Regions from separate parts of the Paenibacillus sp. NPDC057934 genome, predicted to be linked through region 2. Evidence: riboswitches for the same ligand, from Rfam matches in the RefSeq annotation. Region 2 holds a riboswitch; each other region holds the start of a gene.
What was found. A riboswitch is a leader RNA that binds a small molecule or an ion and turns the genes downstream of it on or off. The one in region 2 is predicted to bind cobalamin.
Positions count from the first base shown of each region.

Region 1: it holds a riboswitch for cobalamin, as region 2 does, so the genes downstream of both, metE (5-methyltetrahydropteroyltriglutamate--homocysteine S-methyltransferase) here and ACFVRY_RS26445 (energy-coupling factor ABC transporter permease) in region 2, are expected to answer to the same signal.
Region 3: it holds a riboswitch for cobalamin, as region 2 does, so the genes downstream of both, ACFVRY_RS24310 (S-layer homology domain-containing protein) here and ACFVRY_RS26445 (energy-coupling factor ABC transporter permease) in region 2, are expected to answer to the same signal.

Region 1 covers NZ_JBHVPB010000005.1:283,141-289,966, reverse strand. The annotation lists gene metE (5-methyltetrahydropteroyltriglutamate--homocysteine S-methyltransferase) at 65-2,362, opposite strand; cobalamin riboswitch at 2,518-2,723, opposite strand; gene ACFVRY_RS13650 (undecaprenyl-diphosphate phosphatase) at 2,815-3,681, opposite strand; gene ACFVRY_RS13645 (FtsX-like permease family protein) at 3,683-5,638, opposite strand; gene ACFVRY_RS13640 (ABC transporter ATP-binding protein) at 5,613-6,383, opposite strand; gene ACFVRY_RS13635 (sensor histidine kinase) at 6,489-6,826, opposite strand, start outside.
Region 2 covers NZ_JBHVPB010000014.1:51,883-58,708, forward strand. The annotation lists partial or broken gene cobJ (precorrin-3B C(17)-methyltransferase) at 1-1,181, opposite strand, end outside; gene ACFVRY_RS26430 (energy-coupling factor ABC transporter ATP-binding protein) at 1,198-2,076, opposite strand; gene cbiQ (cobalt ECF transporter T component CbiQ) at 2,121-2,912, opposite strand; gene ACFVRY_RS26440 (energy-coupling factor ABC transporter substrate-binding protein) at 2,896-3,192, opposite strand; gene ACFVRY_RS26445 (energy-coupling factor ABC transporter permease) at 3,193-3,957, opposite strand; cobalamin riboswitch at 4,218-4,405, opposite strand; gene ACFVRY_RS26450 (hypothetical protein) at 4,364-4,537, opposite strand; gene ACFVRY_RS26455 (DMT family transporter) at 4,540-5,505, opposite strand; gene ACFVRY_RS26460 (5'-3' exonuclease) at 5,724-6,650, opposite strand; gene ACFVRY_RS26465 (arsenate reductase family protein) at 6,689-6,826, opposite strand, start outside.
Region 3 covers NZ_JBHVPB010000011.1:208,648-215,473, reverse strand. The annotation lists gene ACFVRY_RS24325 (beta-mannanase) at 1-312, shown strand, start outside; gene ACFVRY_RS24320 (hypothetical protein) at 419-1,681, shown strand; gene ACFVRY_RS24315 (GAP1-N2 domain-containing protein) at 1,678-4,728, shown strand; cobalamin riboswitch at 4,894-5,093, shown strand; gene ACFVRY_RS24310 (S-layer homology domain-containing protein) at 5,266-6,826, shown strand, end outside.

The DNA.
Region 1 (6,826 bases), on a different contig from region 2:
CCCGCGAAGGGAAACCTGCTGGTTATCTTTTTCCGCTGCAATATCATAGCTTACAGCACTGTATTTATGCTTTGCTTGGGCTAGTCTTCGCTCTTGCGATCGAAGCGGCCTCAACCATGTTGCGCAGGGCGCTTTCGGTTTCTGCCCATCCGCGGGTCTTGAGTCCGCAGTCTGGATTGATCCAGAACAATTCTGGCTCCAATACACGCAGAGCGCGGTCGATGTTGACTGTCATTTCTTCTACAGCTGGGACACGCGGGCTGTGGATATCATATACGCCAAGGCCGATGCCTTTATCGTAATCCTGCTCTTCGAAGCTCACGATCAATTCGCCATGACTGCGGGAAGTCTCAATGGAGATAACGTCGGCATCCATATCAGAAATGGAACCGATCATGTTTTTGAATTCACTATAGCACATATGCGTATGAATTTGAGTCGTGTCTTTGACATCATAAGTGGAGATACGGAACGCTTTAACCGACCAATCCAGGTAATGCTGACGGTCTTCTGGCTTGAGCGGCAGACCTTCACGGATCGCTGGCTCATCCACTTGGATCATCTCAACACCAGCATCTTCCAACGCCTTCACTTCATGACGCAGTGCAATTGCGATTTGGTTCGCAACTTCTTCACGGCTTAGATCATCGCGGACGAACGACCAGTTCAGGATCGTAACCGGTCCAGTCAGCATGCCTTTTACCGGAAGCTTGGTGCGAGATTGTGCATAAACGCTCTCTTTAACCGTCATTGGCTCGATGAAAGCAACGTCAGCATAGATTACTGGCGGCTTCACGCAGCGGGAGCCGTAGGATTGCACCCAACCGTTGCGAGTGAACAGATATCCAGCCAACTTCTCACCGAAGAATTCAACCATGTCTGTACGTTCGAATTCACCGTGTACGAGTACATCCAATCCCAGCTTCTCTTGGAATGTGATGACTTCGTCGATTTGATCGCGAACATATTGATCATAACGTTCTTGGCTCCATACACCTTTGCGCCATTTGAGGCGTGCTTGGCGAACTTCCGGTGTTTGCGGGAAGCTGCCGATCGTTGTTGTTGGCAGCAATGGCAGGTTCCATTTCTCCTGTTGTACTTTCACGCGCTCTGCGAATGGCAGGTTGCGGTTTGCAGGAAGTTCAGCCAATTTGCGCACTTCTGCAGCGATATCTTCACGGCCGCGCTCAGGCAGCGCACGGAAGGTAGCAAGCGCATCACGGCTAGCTTGCAGTTCGACAGCGACAGCATCACGGTTTTCCAGTGCAGAACTGATCAGCTTCAGTTCAACCAGCTTCTCGTTCGCGAATGCCAGAGCATTCTTGATTACGGATTTAACCTTGTCTTCGCCTTCTACGGTTACCGGTACATGCAGCAAGCTGGAGGATGGTTGCAGGAACACACGATCCAAGCTAACATGAGTCGCGAGCTTGTCCAGCAGTGCCAGCTTAGCATCCAAGTCGGAGCGCCAGATGTTACGACCGTCGATGATACCAACGCCGAGGATCTTGTCTTCCGGCCAGCCCAGACGCTCGATCGATTCAAGGTTCGTACCGCCATCGTGTACGAAGTCCAGACCCAGACCTTGTACAGGTAGTTTGAGCAGCGCTTCAAGCGGTTCAGCAGCTTCGAAGTAGGTTTGCAGGATGATGTTCAATCCTGGCACAGCAGCAGCGATTTCTGCATAAATCGTCTCAAGCAGGCTGATATCTTCATTTGTAAGCCCAGTTACAACTGCAGGCTCGTCTACTTGTACCCACTTCACGCCTTCTTGCTCCAGCTCTTGAAGCAGTTGTACATATACAGGCAGGAAACGCTTCGCGATTTCAGCCTTTTCAGAGGGTTGGAATCCTTTGGACAGCTTCAGGAAGGTGTAAAGGCCGATGACAACCGGCTTCCCTTCGATCCCTGCTTTTTCTTTGGCAAAACGGTATGCGGCAAGCGGCTTGTTCTCAGTCAGACGCGGCGTTTGGTTGCCGATCTCTGGAACGATATAGTGATAGTTCGTGTTGAACCATTTGGTCATTTCGCATGCAGTGGCAGTAGCGTTACCGCGAGCCATTGCGAAGTAAAGATCCAGGCCGATGTCTCCGCCATCGTATTCATACCGTGGAGGCACGATGCCGAACATTACGGCTGCATCCAGCACATGGTCGTAGAATGTGAAATCATTGACCGGAATCAGATCAATACCGGCTTCTTTTTGTGTTTGCAAATGCTCAAGCTGGATTCTTTCCATTTCGGAACGGAATTCAGTTTCATCTTTTTGGCCGGACCAGAAGGTCTCCAGGTTCTTTTTCCATTCACGGTTCTTCCCGATTCTCGGGTACCCGAGGTTACTTACTTTTACTGTTTGCGTCATTCCTAGGTTCCTCCCTTATCTCACTAATAATCTATATGCGTCATGTTTTATACCCAAAAAAGGCGTCTTTCCCTGAAAGAAGTCAGAGGGAAAGACGCCCTAGTATTATACATACTGGTAGCTGGTCTAACACCGTCCTATCTTCCGTAGGTAAAGCTGTGCTGTCGAAACAGGTAGGTCTCCTGGCTGCGGCGTCTACATCTTCAGCCGTCTTCCCGAACAGCATATGCTGCCAGTGACGAGGGTTGCTGAAGACTCTTCCGTTACAGTGGCGGGACCGCGTCGGTCTTGCACCGAACTTCCCTATTAAGCCATCCGGTATGTCTAGCATCCGGCAGGCACCTGTATCCGTTATTCAGTTTCGGGAATGAATATAACGTCATCATACTGGAATACCAAGTAAACCGCAATAGATTATGAGTGTAACAGTTATACGGAATCCTTATAGCCAGTTAGAAGAAAATAATATACACCACTGCCGCAAGCACAATCCGGTAGATAGCGAAGGGCATCAGCTTGACCCGATTGATCAGTTTCAGGAAGAAACGCATCGACAGCAACGCGAAGACAAAGGCGCTAATGAAGCCCGCGATAAAGAACGGCAAGGACTCCATCGTGAAGTATTGCCAGTTCTTCATTAAAGAGAGCAGCGTAGCTCCCGCCATGACCGGCACGGCCATAATAAACGTGAAGTCAGCAGCTGCCCGGTAGCTCATCCCCAGCAGTACGCCCCCGGAGATAGTGGAACCAGAGCGGGAAAAGCCTGGCCAGAGGGCAAAGCACTGCATCAACCCGACACCCAGCGCCTGCTTATAGGTCACTTGATCGACCGTTTCGGTCTGGACCTTCTTCGGTGCGAAACGGTCGGCACAAATCATGAATACCGCACCAATAACGAGACCAATCAATACAGTTGCCGTCGAGAACAGATGGTCATCAATATAATTCTCTGTCAGTAAGCCCAGGACTGCGGCAGGAATCAGACCGATCAGCACCATACGAAGCTTCAGATGCCCTCCTTCACCGGAAGGCTGCTGTGGCTGTCCATCCGGCACAGGCTGCATTTCTTTACGGCTAAACCGCTTCAGGCCGAGCAGATCAAAAAATCTTTTCCAGAAAATAACCACAACTGCCAGGATCGAGCCTAGCTGGATAACAACTTTAAAAGTATTGGCTGTATGTTGGCCCAGAAACGCCTGTGATTGCAGCCACATATCATCCACGATAATCATATGGCCTGTAGAGGATACAGGAGCAAACTCGGTTATACCTTCGACGATGCCAAGAATAATTGCTTTAATAATCATGAGCAGGTCCATGTCAGATCCTCCTTAAATTTTTCTTCAGATTGCGTAGGTAACGACTTCGGATGAAAAAGAAGTATAATACCTGCGCGACAAAATAAACCGCCAGCACCGCTCCAGTCTCGATCACGATCGATAAGTAGAACAGGCGCTGCAGGGCAATAAAAGCAAATAGGCTGTGCAGCATAGCCAGTCCAATCGGCACAAAGAACATCAGGGACAGCTGAACGGTCACAATCCGGTCCAGTTCCCGGTCCGTTAATCCCATCTTGGCCAGGGTGGAATATTGCAGACGATCATAATCGAGATCCATGTACAGACGGAAGTAAAGAAAACTTCCAGCTGCAATGAAAAAGACGGTGCCCACAAGCAAAGAAGCAAACAGCATTGTACTGTACAGAGTCTTGTGAATCTCAAACAATGTGCCACTGACTGCAATGGCATAGGGATAATCAGCCGTGTATGTCCTCTTACCCTTGACGGAAAGATCGGTCGCAATCCCAACCGTCCGCAGCAAATCTGATACATAGAATCCCGTATACTTATCATTCTGCACGGGGCGGATAGCGGCATACAACTCATCACTGACCACAATGCCGCTAAAGTCACCCCCGTCGACGCCGTCCAGTGCCGGGAGCAGATGGTTCGCAATCGGTACTTCCTCCGTGTAGCCGACCTCGCGAATTGAGTTTCCCTGCCGCAGTGTATATGTAGCCTTGACTCGCTCGCTAGTCAGACTGCGATCCCGCTGGGAAGCGATCATGACCAGCCCGTCATGACCCTCAAGCGGTCTTTCGGACGAACGGAATCCAGCCTTCAGCAGCGCCTGCTTATAAAGACTGTATGAGATCAGGGGTAGCAGCCGTGTCCGATCCGGTCCGGTCTGTGATTCCACTTCTGCATATTTAATTGGAATACTAAGTGTATCAAAGGTCAGACCACGGCCTTCGAGCTCCCTGCGAATACTATCCAGGTGCTGCTCTGTTTCTGCCGCGTCTTCCGTACCTTTAGCCACATAGCCTACAGCTGCCGGGTAATTTAGCTTCAGTTCCCGAGTCAACGTCTGAATGGAAGCAAATACACCAACAGAAGTGAAAGACACAGCCGAAATAATCGTGATGATGAAAAACATGCGTCCGTTCTCTTTCCAGCGGGAGGACAGGCCTGAGAGTGCGATCAGGTTAATCCGGTGCCAATACAAACGCCGGGTTCTCTTCAGCAGCTTCACAATGTAGATGCTCAGTTGGGTATAAAACAGATAGGTTCCAACGACCGTAATGACCACGACAGGGAACATAATGACATCTACCAACGCCGCGCGCACTGTGGCGGCCATAACGTAGCCAGCGATCAGGAACACTGCTGACAGCAGCACAAGTATGACAGAGACCTTAGGTTCTTCCTCATGCTTGCCTTCACCCTGGAACAGCGGCATTGGGTCCTCAGGGCCGGTTAGCGCAAAAGTACACAATGAGATCAAACCAAACAACAGCACAAAGCTGCAAATGGTCAGCACCGGGGCCTGCCAGGGCAGATGAAAGGAAAGCGAATGAATGCCAAGGAAGCCGGAGCCGATCATCAGGAACAGCTTGCCAAGCAACAAGCCCAGCCCGGTACCGGTGAAAATTGCCGCGCTGCCGATCATCATATTTTCCAAAAAGACCATCAGGTGCAGCTGTCGCTTCGTCATCCCGTGCATCAGAAGAATACCGAATTCCTTCTTGCGGGATTGCAGGAACGAACCCACCGATACGAGGACAAAAAGGGAGCAAAACACAAAAATAGACCCTTCAGCCACCATCATCGTTTGCGTTGCGGTACTGAAAATCAGATCCTTGGACAGAGCCGGGTGATAAATAAACAGGGCGCACAGAAAGAAGATCATCACCGAGAACGAGCTGCTGACAAAATAGGCGGCGTACTTCCGCTTATTACGAATTACATTTCTATAAGCGAATTGCCGAAAGGTCATGGCCCGCGCCTCCCAGAAGCGACAGCATGTCAATGATATTCTGAAAGAAAGCGGCCCGGCTGCTGCCCCGGTACATCTCGCTGTGGAATCGTCCGTCTTTGATAAAAATCACCCGGTGACAGAAGCTCGCAGCCACGGCATCATGTGTAGCCATCAGTACTGTCGCTCCCTCCGAAGCATTGATCTGCTCCAGCATACCCATTACTTCGCCCGATGTTTTGGAGTCCAGGTTGCCTGTAGGTTCATCAGCCAGAATCAGCGTAGGTCGGTGGATCATAGCGCGGGCGATGGCTGTCCGTTGCATTTGTCCGCCGGAAATCTCGTATGTCCGCTTCTTGAGCAAATGTCCGATACCGAGCGCTTCCGATACCTGCAGCAGCCTGCTCTCCATCTCCAGGACAGAGGCGCCAGCCAGTGTCAACGGCAAAATGATGTTCTCTTCCACGGTGAGCGTGTCGAGCAAATTGAACTGTTGAAATACAAAACCCAGCTCATGACGGCGGAACAAGGCCTTCTCTTGTCTGCTGAGCAAATTAGGGTCTCGTCCACCAATCGAAACTTCACCGGAAGTAGGCTGATCGATGGTGGCGATCACGTTCAGCAGGGTCGTTTTCCCGCTCCCTGAGGGTCCCATAATACCGACAAATTCGCCCTTTTCCACAGCAAACCGGATATGATTCAGCGCATGCGTGGACACTTGGCCCTCATAAATTTTGGATAAATTATTGACTTCAAGTATGGGCAAGTGCCGCCGCTCCTTCCGTGGCCTGGAATGCTTTTATTATACAAACACGTCACAGGCCCCAGCTATTTCTGAAACTTACAGTTACCTTACACAATTGTAAGGTGGTTAGAATACTATCCGTACGGTTGAGCCTTTCCCTACCTCTGAAATGATACTTACCTCATAACCGAGCTTGGTACAAATCTGCTTAACCAGGTACAGCCCCATCCCGGTGGATTCCTGAAAATTCCGGCCGTTTACGCCAGTAAAATAAGGGTCAAACACCCGCGGCAGATCGCCCGGCGGAATGCCTACCCCTTCATCACGTATATCCAGTACTACCCTATTATTCTGCAAATAACCTGCAAAATGAATGACTGCTCCCTCCTTTACCGTGTACCGGACAGCATTGGTAATAACTTGGGTCAGCACAAAGGACAGCCACTTCTCGTCCGAAGTCACCA
Region 2 (6,826 bases):
AGAAGCTTACGTTCAAGCTCTTTTGGATGGAACACTATGCTTTGGAGTAAGAGATGCCCTTGGCGTGTATGAGCAACCTGTCCTTCCGGTCCTGCCGCTTCAGAAAGTAACGCCAATTGGGCTCCAGTCAATGACCGACTACCTATTGGAGGCAAAACTTCCAATTCCGCCTTGAAAATCCTAGGCTCAGCAGTTCCAACCCCTGCAGCCTCTAATGTTACTGACTGCTCCAAGGCCGAGAACACCTTTGTTTTTCCCTCCACTCGTACTGCCATTGCGCGGGTTTCCCCTCCTGCTGCGGGAGGGCAAGTAACGGCCTCCCCCCACTGCTCGGCAGCTCTCTCTGACGCGGTCAATGACCACGGCTCCGCTGAGGTTCGTAGCCGCTCGTGAGGCTTCAGTTCCTGCGTTTCCGCGCCAAGGCTGTACTTGCGCTCATATCCGCGCGGTGTAATCATTATCCCCTCGAAGACAGTCGTCGCCGAGTTGCCGATAATGACTGTGGACAGCATACCGATCTCATGCTCCAGCATATCCTCCAGTGTCGTAACAACCGTCTGCTGTCGATCACGGTAGGCGCTTTTGACAATGCCAACGGGTGTACCTGGCTCGCGATAACGCAGCAGGATGCTCCGGGCCTCCTCGATCTGGCGAGTCCGTCTCCCACTGCGCGGGTTATAGAAAGCGATAACAAAATCCGCAGCAGCCGCAGCCTCCACTCTGACCACTATGTTATCCCATGGCGTAAGATGATCGCTGAGGCTAATTGTGCAAGCGTCGTGCATAATTGGTGCACCGAGCAACGATGAGCAAGATTGAATGGCGGATATGCCGGGAATCACCTCGACCTGGATACCCTTTTCCGGGTTCCAGCCCCGTTCAATTAACACCTCATACACCAGTCCGGCCATACCATATACCCCGGCATCCCCACTGGATATTACAGCGACAGTCTGTCCCGTCTCTGCTCTGCGTACGGCTTCCTGTGCCCGGCTAACCTCTTCCGTCATACCTGTGCCAACTATTTCCTGATGCCTTAGCAGCGGCTTAATAAGTTCTACATAAGTGTTGTAGCCGATTACCGCTTCACTTTCTTCTATTGCAGCCAATGCCCGGCCCGTAATATGCTCCATTGCGCCGGGGCCAAAACCGATGATCAGCAGCTTGCCCTGTTTATCCATAATTCTCCTCGTCCCTTTAGAATCTCGTTACCGTGTTTCCTCGCCTCTCAATACTTGTAAGCAGTGCACTCAGAGCAACCTTGAACTCATCCGCAGTCCGGGGCGCCTTCTGCCCCGATATCAGCTCTGGCGGCAAGCTCTGCCATACATCAGCCAGCAACGGCAAACCCAGACCGATGCTCTGTATCATATCCCGGCTGGCAAACAAGTCCTCCGGCCTACCGCTCGCCTTGCATATTCCCTGATCCAGGACGATAATCCAGTCCGCCCAACGGTAAGCCAGATTCATGTCATGCGTAGCCATGACCAGTGTAGTTCCATTTCGGGTATGTATATCCTCAAGCGCATCCAACAACAGTGTTTCGGACACAGGGTCCAAATAAGCTGTTGGCTCATCAAGCAGGATCAGTTCTGGTTCCATCGCCATCACACCAGCCAGGGCCGTCCGTTTTTTCTGCCCCAGACTAAGCTGATGGATAGGCTTATCTCCAAGCTCTGTTAAGTTCAGCCTCTCCAGTACCTCTCGGCATCGTAGCTTGATCTTAGGTTCAGCCATGCCGGAGCCCCGCAGCCCGAACGATACATCTTCAAGGGGCGTGTTTAGAATCAACTGCTGCTCCGGGTCTTGAAACACCAGTCCGACACTGCGGCGGAGAGAAGCCAGGTCTTTGGAGGCGTAGGATATCCTTGCCCCGTCCTTCCACACAACTCCCTGCTGTGGCCGGAGAATACCCACCGCATGCAGAAATAGGGTAGACTTGCCTGAGCCATTATGGCCGAGCACTGCCGTTCTGGAGCCTTTCGGAATGGTCGCGCTCAGTCCCTGTAATGCAGGCCCCCTCGTGTCCGGGTACCGGAACACCACTTCCTCAAAAACCAGACAAGCGTTATTCATGATGATTCTCCTTTATCAACTCCAAATGATAGGATCAACGATATTCACAATCGCCAGGCCAACCAGCTCTGCACGAGTACCAATACAGCCATTCCGACGTAGGCCTCAACAGCATATCGAACTGGAACTGGACGAGTCTCACCGGGCGGTAAAACAATATCTCCATCAAACCCTCTAGTCAAAAAACCTTGAGATAGCCCATGGTACCGCTGAACCGTCTTCGCGAACAAAACGCCGGCCATTCCCGCAGCCTCTCGTAGCTTTGCTGAGAACCCCCTAGTACCCCCGCGCAGTCGCCGAGCCAGCATCATCCCCTGCGCGGTGTCACTGAGCAAAAATAAAAACCGATACATGATCAACATCAGTTCAAGTACAATCTGCGGCATCCGCAATCTGCGCAATACTTGAAGCAACTCGGCAAAAGGCGTGGTAAGGATCAGAAAAAAGAAGCACGACAGGCAAGCTGCCACACGTGCCAGCAGCAGCCCCCCTCGCCAAAGCCCTGCAGCCGTCATATAGAGTGAGAGTGAAGAACCTAGCATCGGGAGTACCACCACTGCCTCTCCGGTTGCCGGACGGCCAATTTCCACTACAAGGACTGGCAAACTGATAAAGTAGAACAGCAACGCGGAACCAAGCAATATCGCGTATAGCTGGATCGGGATCTTGGCATAGAAGATGCACCAGATCATCAACCACAGCGAAATTGCCAGTTGCAAAACTGGGTCAAGAACAAAGGACAGCACGAACATGGCTGCAGCGAATCCGCTTTTCCACATCGGAGACAGGCTACGAAAAGCATTGCCATAGGAGACAGCGTCAACTCTTCTGATCATTCAGCTTCTGCTTGCCTTGTCTTCCTTTAAGCAGACCAATCGTATAGCCAATTACTCCGGCGCCAATAGCTGCCTGCAGGGCGAATAGCATACTTTCTGTCTCTCCCGGCAGCTCCGTCAGCGGCTTAAACCAAGGGGTATACGAGGGATCAATTTCAGTGATGGCACCTTCTGCAGCATCATCGGCCCCGCCAAATTCCCCTTCTACGAACAGTAGCGGCAGTACAACCAGCAGAACGACTACCAGAAACATCCATGCATTTTTCCATTTAGCACTCATTTATGATTGGGCCCCTTTCGTCTGGCGTTTCAGTAATGACAACTCATGCGGACTGTAAGATTTCAGCCAATTCCAGAGCAGCACTGTCAACAGCCCTTCACTGATGGCAAGCGGAATCTGCGTAATAGCAAAGATGCTTCCAAACTTCATGAACGAAGCCAGCACTCCGCCATCAGCAGCCGGAAATGCCACTGCCAGTTGAACCGAGGTAACAACATAGGTCATAAGATCAGCGATGGCTGCCGCACTGAATACCGCGAGCTTTTCACGCTGAGTCATCCGCATTATCAGCTTGTACGCCGCATAGCCGGCAAAAGGCCCGGCCACCGCCATCGAAAAGGCATTCGCACCAAGCGTAGTAATTCCGCCGTGGGCAAGCAGCAGCGCCTGAAAGAGCAACACAATTGAGCCAATAACACCCATGGGCAGCGGACCAAGCATAATTGCACCGAGGCCGGTTCCCGTCGGATGAGAACTGCTTCCTGTGACGGAAGGCATCTTGAGTGCTGATAGCACAAAAGTGAAGGCCCCGGACAAACCCAGAAGCAGCTTCAGCTCCGGATTGTCCTTCGTCATTTTTTTCAACCTCATAATTCCAAGAATAAAGAACGGCAGAAATGCCGCCCACCAGAACATCGCCCAGCCCACTGGCAGAAATCCCTCCATAATGTGCATGGCCTGTGCGGTCCCCGGTTCGTTAAACAGCAAATACACGGTAAATCCGGCGACCAGCATCGTAAAACTCCACATCCTGCGTTGTTTCATTCCTTTTCCCTCCATGTTTTATGTAGATTGAAAGCCAAAAAAGCCCACCCTAACAGGTGGGAGATCCTATGTACGTGATTGCTTACGAAAGAGAGGTATGGGATCGGAATTCACATTCCAGTCTCACTCCATTCAAAACAGCAGCAGACTAGCAGTCACCTTGTGCAAAGGGACCTATTAACTGTCCTCCATGGCATAGGCCGTTTGCCGTCTTCAGCCTCTTTCGTCAATTCGTACACCGCTCCTATCCGCGTAGGGTCTTGGTGTGCGAAAACAAGGTAGGTCTCCTGGCTTCGGATGATAGCGCCGGTTCTTTGTCTTCCCCGATATTGCTTCGAGTGACCTGGTAAAGAACGGCTCTCCTATACAGTGGCGGGACCGCTCGGGAGTTGCACCCGATTCCCTGTTACCCCTTGTCATCAAGGGCACCTTGTTTTATCGCTATTTGATCCTGTACATCATAGTAGATTTGGAGTTTTCTGTCTGTGATAAAAGTTTGGATCTGGAATTTCTTCCAAGTGTAATCAAAAAAGAGCTGATTCATCATCCTTAACAGATGATGAATCAGCTCTTTACTCAAAATCAGGCTCCCGGGCTTTTTCCCGCACTCAGGGACGCAACATCCGATCGGGACCTCCATGGTAGCTTTCCAAAGTTAGTGCCGAGCACCCCAATAATAATCATAACAGTCCCGATGATATGAGCCACCGTCAACTCTTCGTGCAGAATCAAGGCTCCGGCGATAATGGAGATTAACGTAGACAGATTATTGAAGACGCTGACCTTGGAAGCTTCCAGGCGGGCCAGTGCATAGGTGGACAACAGATTGCTAATTACCGTAGACACAATGCCAAGATACAGCAGAGCCAGCAAATACTTGGAATCCACAAACGGCTGGAAAAAGAGATTCAGTGACCCTGCCGTTCCATGCTTAATCAGGGCAGCAGCCGCAAATAAAATAAAGCCCATAGCCATAGTAACGAAAGAGATTTCCAAAGGCGTATACTTCCGCGTCAACGGCCTGGCTAGCACACTGAAACCTGCCATGCTCAGTGCCGACAACACCAGCAGTATCAATCCAACTACATTACCTCCACTCCAGCCAGCGCCCCCCTTCATCGCGAAGATAAAAATGACACCTGCTACAGATAGCAGAATGGACAGCTTCTGGACAACATTCGTGCGTTCTTTAAGAAAAAAAGCTGCGATCGGCGCGGTAAATAGCGGAACCATCGCCAGAATGATGCCAGCTTCCGACGATGAAGCGCTCATTAGGCCAAAAGCCTGAAGGGCAAAGAAAAGTACTGGAGACAGCAGCCCCAGCGGGAGCAGTCTGCGGACATCACTCCAGTTGAAACGTAGCCGGACCCATCCGAAGATAAACGGTATGGCCACCGCGATCCAGCCGATTGCGAAGCGATGCGCCAGCACATCCAGCGGATTGGACTTGGTAACCGTCATTTTGACGAATAAAAATGAAAAACCAATAATTGAGGCATAAAGAATAGCGGCCACATAAGCCGACGTATTACTGTTTCTGGATTTCATACATGATACCTCCGGGAAAAATAAATGTGGGGTCCAGACATTGAACTCAATATACTATGCAATCCGAGCGGAGCAGCCACAATTCATGCGTGACGCATATGTACCGATACAGACTGGGTAATTAGCGGTTGTATCCCGCCACCACTCCCCCTTGAAGCCATACCAAAAAAAGCCCTGCACTGCAGGGCTTTTTCACTAGACTGTAACCTTGGTTTGCTCTAGCCCAAATCGCCAAGCTCGATCTGCACAATACCTTCTTCTTCCTGAATCTCGGCAATTAGGTGCATAAGGCTACCGAATTCCAGCTCCTTGAATTTGCGGGTAGCAGATTCGCGCCGTACTTCCCATAGACATTCGGTTAGTTCGCAGACTACCGGCACATCGCAGCGGATTTGTGCAAGGTCCCGTGACAAGTGCAGCATGTCAAGGTCAGCTTCAATCTTGGCCCGCACGCCCTTGGGCAGCAGTTGCAAATTTTCGATAACGCCTTCGACCGTACCATAATCGGTTAGAAGCTTAAGCGCCGTCTTCTCGCCGATACCGCGAACGCCGGGATAGTTGTCGCTCGTGTCGCCCATGAAGCCCTTCAAGTCGATGACTTGAGCAGGCGTAAGACCTTTATCTTCCAGTAGTTCTGCCGGATCATACACTTTATAATTGGAACGCCCTTTTTTCATAATCACAACTTTCACGTTGTCCGTAACAAGCTGCAGCATATCATGATCTCCGGTAATAATATACACCTCGGATTCTTCACCGTAGCCAGCCGCTAGTGTACCGATACAATCATCGGCTTCATAGCCCACTAGCCCGACGTTTGGTACGCCAAGCTCTGCCACAACTTCCTTGACTAGATCGAACTGGGGAATCAACTCCAGCGGCGGCTCCGCCCGGTTTGATTTATAGCCATCATATTTCTCCGTGCGGAACGTGCCCTTGCCCATATCCCAGCAGCATACTACATGCGTAGGATTAAATGTGCTAACTGCGTCGAAAAAATACTGCAAGAAGCCGTAAACGGCGTTCGTCGGCAATCCTGCACTGGTCTTACGGATATATCCGCCATAAGCGGTGGCGTAATAGGCACGGAACAGCAGAGCCATTCCGTCCACGATCATCACGCGGCCCTTCGTTTCTGCTGTCATGTGTAAACCTCTCCTAATTCATCTATTCATTATTGGGGTCAGACGTTGCTCCAGGCCCCTGCATACTGATCTTCCTTGAATCCTACGGTAACCTTGGTTCCGTCGCTGACGATTGGGCGTTTAATCAACATTCCGTTGCTGGACAAAAGCTCCAGTTGCTCTTGCTCGCTAAGACC
Region 3 (6,826 bases), on a different contig from region 2:
CTTGTAAGTGCGGGCAAGGCGCGGATCTATTATTCTATTGTTCAAAAAAAAGGGTTGTTCTCCAAACAAAAGACCGTACATATGTCGATTACGGCAGAGGTCCCTGTAGCAAGGGATGTGCTGTGTTATGTCAAGAAACGCGGTGGCCATCCTGCAGGGAAAGAAGACGGCATTCAGTTTCCGTTCGTGCAGGACTTTGCCGCCGGGCGTAACCAGCTTCCGCCGATTGAGATCGGCAAGGATGATTTTGTACGCATTTTTTTCACCGATGGACGGAAGTATGGGCTTGTCTATGAACTGGTGCCGGAGTAAGGCGCTCTGCGTCAGGAGCAAGGAGATTTGCAACACTTCACGCAGTCCAGGTGACCAGTACGAACGAAACGGGCTTTACTGTGTAAAGCTTTAAGGAGGATGAGAGATGTCTTTTTTTAGCCGCTTTATGAAAAAGAACCAGGCGCAGCCGCGGCCGCTCTATTACGATATCGTATGTCCCTTCTGCTTCACCAAGTTTGCGCCGGAGGACGTAGTCTTTCGGGCTATGCATAGCCGGGAGGACGATGAGAATTACGCGCTTGGCGAGGACGATGCGCTGAATAAATACCGTGAGCGCTTTGGACTGGACACCGTGGACGACATCGAGGCGATTATTCGTCCAGCCGATATCCCAGAGGAATATCATCATTACACAGATAATGTACTCACCGGTCTAACGGATCGTTATGGGGTACTTACACGCAGACGGCTATGCCCTTCCTGCCATAATGAGCTTCCGGTCACAGCTGGTAAGGTGCCAAGTAATATTATCTCCATTATCGGCGCTTCTCAGGTTGGGAAGTCGGTGTACATGACGGCGTTGATTCATACGCTCCAGCATACCACTGCCGGACATTTTGATGCTGCCTGCATGCCGCTGAATGCCGAGATCAGCCGCAAGTTCCGTACGCTCTATGAAGAGCCGCTGTTTGAACGCGGGGATCTGCTGGCTTCGACACAGAAGGAAAAGATGCAAGAGCCGTTCATCTTCCAGTTTGTCTTCAAGGACGAGAGCAAACCACCGCTGACGCTAGTCTTCTTCGATGTTGCGGGTGAAGGGATGGTCGACCAGGATTACCTGGGACTGCATGGTCAGCATATCAAGAACTCTGCGGGTATCCTGTTTATGGTTGATCCGCTGCAAATCCGTTCGGTACGCGAGAAGATCCGCATCAACATAGGTGACCGTCCGGGCGAATGGGTCTCACAATATGACGAGCCGCGCGACGTGGTTCTGACCATGTTCGGCGATTTTATTGCTTATCAGGAGAAGAGCAAGACGGACATTCCTACCGCAATCGTTCTGGCGAAGAGCGACATGCTCCATTCGTTAAAAGATGAAGACGGCGATTACATCAAGTCGAACAGTAACGTATTCAATAACTATGTGCACCGCAAAACGCTGAATCTGGACGAATTCCATAACATCGACGGGGAAATTCGCCGCTTTATTGGCAAGGTGGACCGTCCGTTCAAGGATACGATGGATGTGTATTTCTCCAACACTGCTTATTTTGCCGTATCCGCACTCGGCAGCAATCCCGTGAATCAGAAGATTGAAGGGGTTGTCAGCCCGATTCGGGTGGACGAGCCGTTCATCTGGCTGCTCCATAAGCTGAATTACATCGAGGGGAGCGACGGCCCGTGAAGAATCATTCAGGGGCGATGATCACTCAGCAGATGTATACCCGGGAGCGGCGCGGGATTTTTCGCTCCACAGAAGGGTTCGATACGGTAGCGAAGTCGGAGGGGTTGGACGGCGGGTTTATCAAAAAAATCCTTCATCCCTTCTGCCTCTATGATGCTCCGGCGGAACTAACGGCACGCGGGGAGAAGGCCGAATCGGCCTACCCCTCGGCGTTGCACCTGTTCCATACGGAGAACGGGGAGACCGTCATCGGAAACAGCCGCTATCAGTCGGCAGATTTCACGGGGCAGCGGAGCGCTTTTTTCGCCCATAACTTTGTTGTTCCGGCTGCTCGTGCAGAAGAGGTTGTAGAGCATTATGGGGATTGGCTGCATGCCGATTTTGCGGGAAGTTACACAGGTGAGCTGGGTGGCATCTTGCCAGAGCTGTCTTCTATCCCGGTGGGGAGGAGGACTCAGGCCGCCCCTGGTACAGTGTTATCTTCCCTGAATATTGGGGAAGACTTGTTCAAGGCACTGCTGCAGGCGGTGATGACCTCCGTGGCGGGCAAGAAGAAGATTTATATAGCGCTGGATGTGCCTATTGGAGAGTTGTCGAAACGAGCAGCAGAGCTGACCGAGGTTATTTTCGGTGCACTTCCCAATGAGTTCCGTCGCAGACTGGGTGTCATTACGTATGCCAATGAGCCAAAGAGCCGCAAATATATTCATTTGACCTTTGTAGAGAAAGGTTCACTTCGCCCCGGCGACCGCAATGTGGAGAAGGATTTTACGTTCGATCTCGTCTCCGGACGCAGCAGTAATGCCGAATTCGGGGATTTGCGGCAGCAGTATGCCGATCTGGCCTGGAAGGTCACGAGCAGCGGCGGCAGCATGCATGATTTCGGTCAATTTGCTGACCGGATGCTGGACGGGGAAAGCTTGGAACGCAAGCTATCGCTCGGACTCTATAATGAACTGGCTGTATTTTACGAGATTGAACAAGGCAATGAAAGCTTGTATGAGCAGAACAAATTCGCGGTTCTTGGTGGCTTGCTGGACTACCTCAAAAGGGACGGCGCGCTGGAGTCACGAGTCCGTTTGAACGATATTTTTCTGGAGCGATTTGACCGTGAATTTGATCAGATACGGCAAGGGGGTCCGCTGATCCCTGCGTTGATGGAGAGCTTCAAGGCTTACTATGTGCTGCCGGGACATAATTACAGGGGTCGTATCGTCGATTATTTCATTAACGGGATGCTGAACAACAGCAACCAAGGGCGAGAGGACGACCTGAAGGCGGCGTATGCCATTATCGAAAGTGAAGAAGAACTGAGTGCGGCCTTTTTCAAAAAAGTGCTGGGTCAGTCGATCTTCCGCCGGAGGCTTTTGGAGCCGTATTTGGAGAACCGTCTGGCTGCCGCCGCATCAGTAGCGGATATTGCAGGTTTTGTACTCTATTGGGGACGCACGCTGCCAGAGGTGCTTCAGCAGACCTTTATGGAGGATAGACCCAAGGATTACTTGCTGGAAAAGCTTCAGCGTGAACCCGATCCTGTTGTCGCTGTGGCCGGGATTCATGAGCGTGTGGAGAAAGCTGAGAAGGATCGGCGGCGTAGCGGTGGTATCCAGCCTGAAGCGCTTGAACTTCTGCACGGATTGGCTGCGGCCGCTGACCGTTTTCTGCTGAACCGTCTGTCCCTAGCGGAACTAACGAAGGAACAACTACTGGATATTGCCTTCCTGCGTTATCCCAAAGGTGCTGCCAAATGGTATCCGCCGCTGGATCAAATCAGTAAGCAGAAGGAGAACGCGCTGCGGGCCGCCTACCGCTGGTTCGGGGAAGAGGGGCCGGATGAAGGGATTTTCGCCGAGTTGACTCCAAAAGAGCTGGATGATGTGCAGCTCCTTGGACGGCGCTGGCTGAAGGAGGCAAGGTCCGCTGAACCTTTCGAACGGCTGCCGCTGGGCTTTTATTATAGCAGTCATCGTGAGGGCGGTCCGCTGGACTACGAGGCGTTGCTGGAATTGGTTAACCAGAAAGCAGGTTCGGATAAAGAGACCGTCTACCGCTTCCTGGCTTGGTCACAAGGCAATCCATTGTTTGTAATCTCGAACAAGAAGCTGCAGCCGGGGTACCGCCGAGCAATTCTGAAATATTTCAATAACAATGACCGAGAAGCTTTCAAGAATCGCGAACTCCGCAAAACCTATCTTGCAGCCGCACGTCCTGCTCTGCAAAATGTATATGATGAAGCCCGCTCCCAATTGGCTTCACCGCTGGCGCGGTGGGTCAGCCGCAGTCGATTTCAAATCCTGATCTCGGGGCTCGCAATTGGAATTGTCCTGGTTATTGCAATTATAGCGATCAGCATGCTGCGGCCAGACGGGAAAGATAGCACTCTGCCGGAGACCAATCTGCAGCCAAGTCCGGTCCAGACAGCCGTTACTGACCAACTGCCGGTTATTGCCTATCTACTGGCACCTGACGGAGAGCAGGAGGAGGGTAGTAAGCTGCAGTTTATTTTCCCTACCGCCGCTGAGTGCGATAGTTTCAAGCCGGCTGAGATTAGTGTGCTCCATACCGATGAAACCAAGACTACGTATAAAGTAACAGCTACGACCAGTACGTGTGCATTACCATCATCGGATCTAGGAGATTCCTCCGGAGAAGGGAATTCTGATACGGGTAATGCAGCCGGAAACGCAGATGGAACGGCAACGGATGCTTCTCCGCATTCATCGGCTAATGCCAAGGATGCAGTGACTGATCAAGCTAGTAAAGCTGTGAATCAGAAAGAGCAGGCATCTTCAACGATTGATCCTGCCGCTTCACCTTCGCCTACATCAGAGGGAGAGGAAGGACAGGCAGTCCTGGAAGAGGGCCAATATCAGGTAACCATTGAGCTAGAGCCCGGGGCCCCACTGGCACAAGGCAGCACGATTGAGGCTGGGAACTATAAGCTGAAGTTGTTCGAGAAGGCTCCGGTGCCATCCTCTGATCAGTCATCGGCAAAGGACGAAGTAAGTCCTGATCCAACGGCTACAGCAAAAGCGAAAAAGAAATAACAATTGCTACTCCTGAACAGCTGCAGAGTTATGACTTGGACAAGTTATGGTTCTGCAGTATTTAGGAGTTTTTTCACTGTCAAAATGGGGAAAAACCGATTCTGGCAGTTTTTCTATGGACATACCGGGGGATTATAGCTATCATTAGGAAGATTAAAATTTAATAGTCTAGTTAATGGAGAAGGTGCAGACTCAGAAAGCCTGGGTTTGCTTAAAAGGGAAGACCGGTTCAAAATCCGGCGCGGTCCCGCCACTGTAGATGCGGAGCGACTTTTCAAATGCCACTGGTCCTATAAAGGAGTCGGGAAGGCGGAAAGAAGCGATGAGGCATGAGCCAGGAAACCTGCCTTTTTCAAGGTGTTCCCATGCCTTCGGGGGGTGAGGCCGGGAACCAGATGCAGATGAATATTTTTTTGGGGATAAATCCCTGTTCAATCTGCCCTCAAGCCAAGTTTGTTCCGACCGCCCTTCATGTTAGGGCGGTTTTTATGTTGTTTGTTTTCCAGCATAAACCAAAATTATAAAGAAAAGAGGTTCATGATGAAAAGAATGTTATCATCAAGGGCGCTTGCGCTTGGACTGGCACTCCTGCTGGTCATCTCCATTCTTGGCTCTTCGCTGGTACCGGCAGGACAAGCCTTCGCCCAAGCACAGCAAAGCCTTACTGATCAAGGAATCACAGAAACTAGCGTAACAGATGCTACCTACGGCGCAGCGGCGTTTGCTGCGGGAGAGCCAGAACGGGTAGGTGTTGCAAAAGCTGTATATGACACTACCAATTATGTTTTGAAAAGAGGAAATTTATCTGATTGGGATGCTATCGGGCTGGGACGCAATGGTGTTAAGGTTCCCGACAGCTACCGCACTAATCTTGAGAATAAGGTAAAAACTGCAAACGGGACATACATAAATGTGACTGACTATGCCCGGATCTCACTTGCAGTAACCGCGATTGGCCGTGATGCGTCCAATTTCACGGGCTATAATCTAATTGAACGTATTTATAATAGCGAGCGAATGACTAATCAGGGTATCAATGGTCCCGTTTACAGTCTACTGGCTATTGACTCAGGTAAATATAACATTCCAAATGATGCACGATGGACTAAAGACAAGATTTTAACTGAGATTCTCTCCAAGCAAAACGCAGATGGAGGATTTGGCTTTGGTACGACGAGCGATCCTGATTTGACGGCTATGACACTGAACGCTTTGGCTGCGCATGCCGATGTACCGGCAGTGAAGACTGCTGGCGAACGTGCAATTCAATGGCTGAAGCTCAAGCAGAAAGCTGACGGTGGATATAACACCAGCAGTGAGACTGTAGCACAGGCTATAATCGGATTAACTTCAGCGGGGATTGATCCGACAGGTCCAGATTTCACTAAGGGACAGGTAAACCTTGTCGATAAGCTGCTTTCCTTTGTTTTATCTGATGGAAGCTTCCGTCATGTAATTACCGGAGGCGCCAATGCAATGGCGACGGAGCAGGCCCTACAGGCGCTGATCTCCTATGAATTATTCCTCAAAGGGGAAACGTTCTATAGTTTCGGACAGCCGCCTTCTCAGCAGCCGGGAGTTCAGACTTCTGTAACGATCGAAGGACCGGAAGGACCGATTGCACAAGGAGAAGTACAGGCTCCTACGGCGTTGAAGGCTCTGGAGGAACTTGCGAAGAAAGATCATATACCGCTGGTAATTACAGACAGTTCATACGGTAAGTATGTAGCAGCTGTTAATGGTATTTCACAAGGAAAATATAATGGTTATGATGGTTGGATGTTTGCTGTATCCAAAGATGGACATTGGATTACTCCAGAAGTAGGTGCGGGTGAGTACTTACTTCAGACGAGTGAACGGGTACTGTTCTTTTACGGCGATTATTCGGATACTTCTTTAATAAATTCAGTTTCTTCTAATCCAACTAAACCTGGATCTGGAGAAGCGTTCACGGTTAAGGTGTCCAAGGATGTTACGGACTGGAGCAGTGGTGAACCAAAGGTAAGCAGTATACCGGCAGCGGAAGTGCAGGTTACTATAGATGGAGAGACGGTAACGACCAATGCTGAGGGGCTTGCAACCTTTGCTTCTGGAAAAG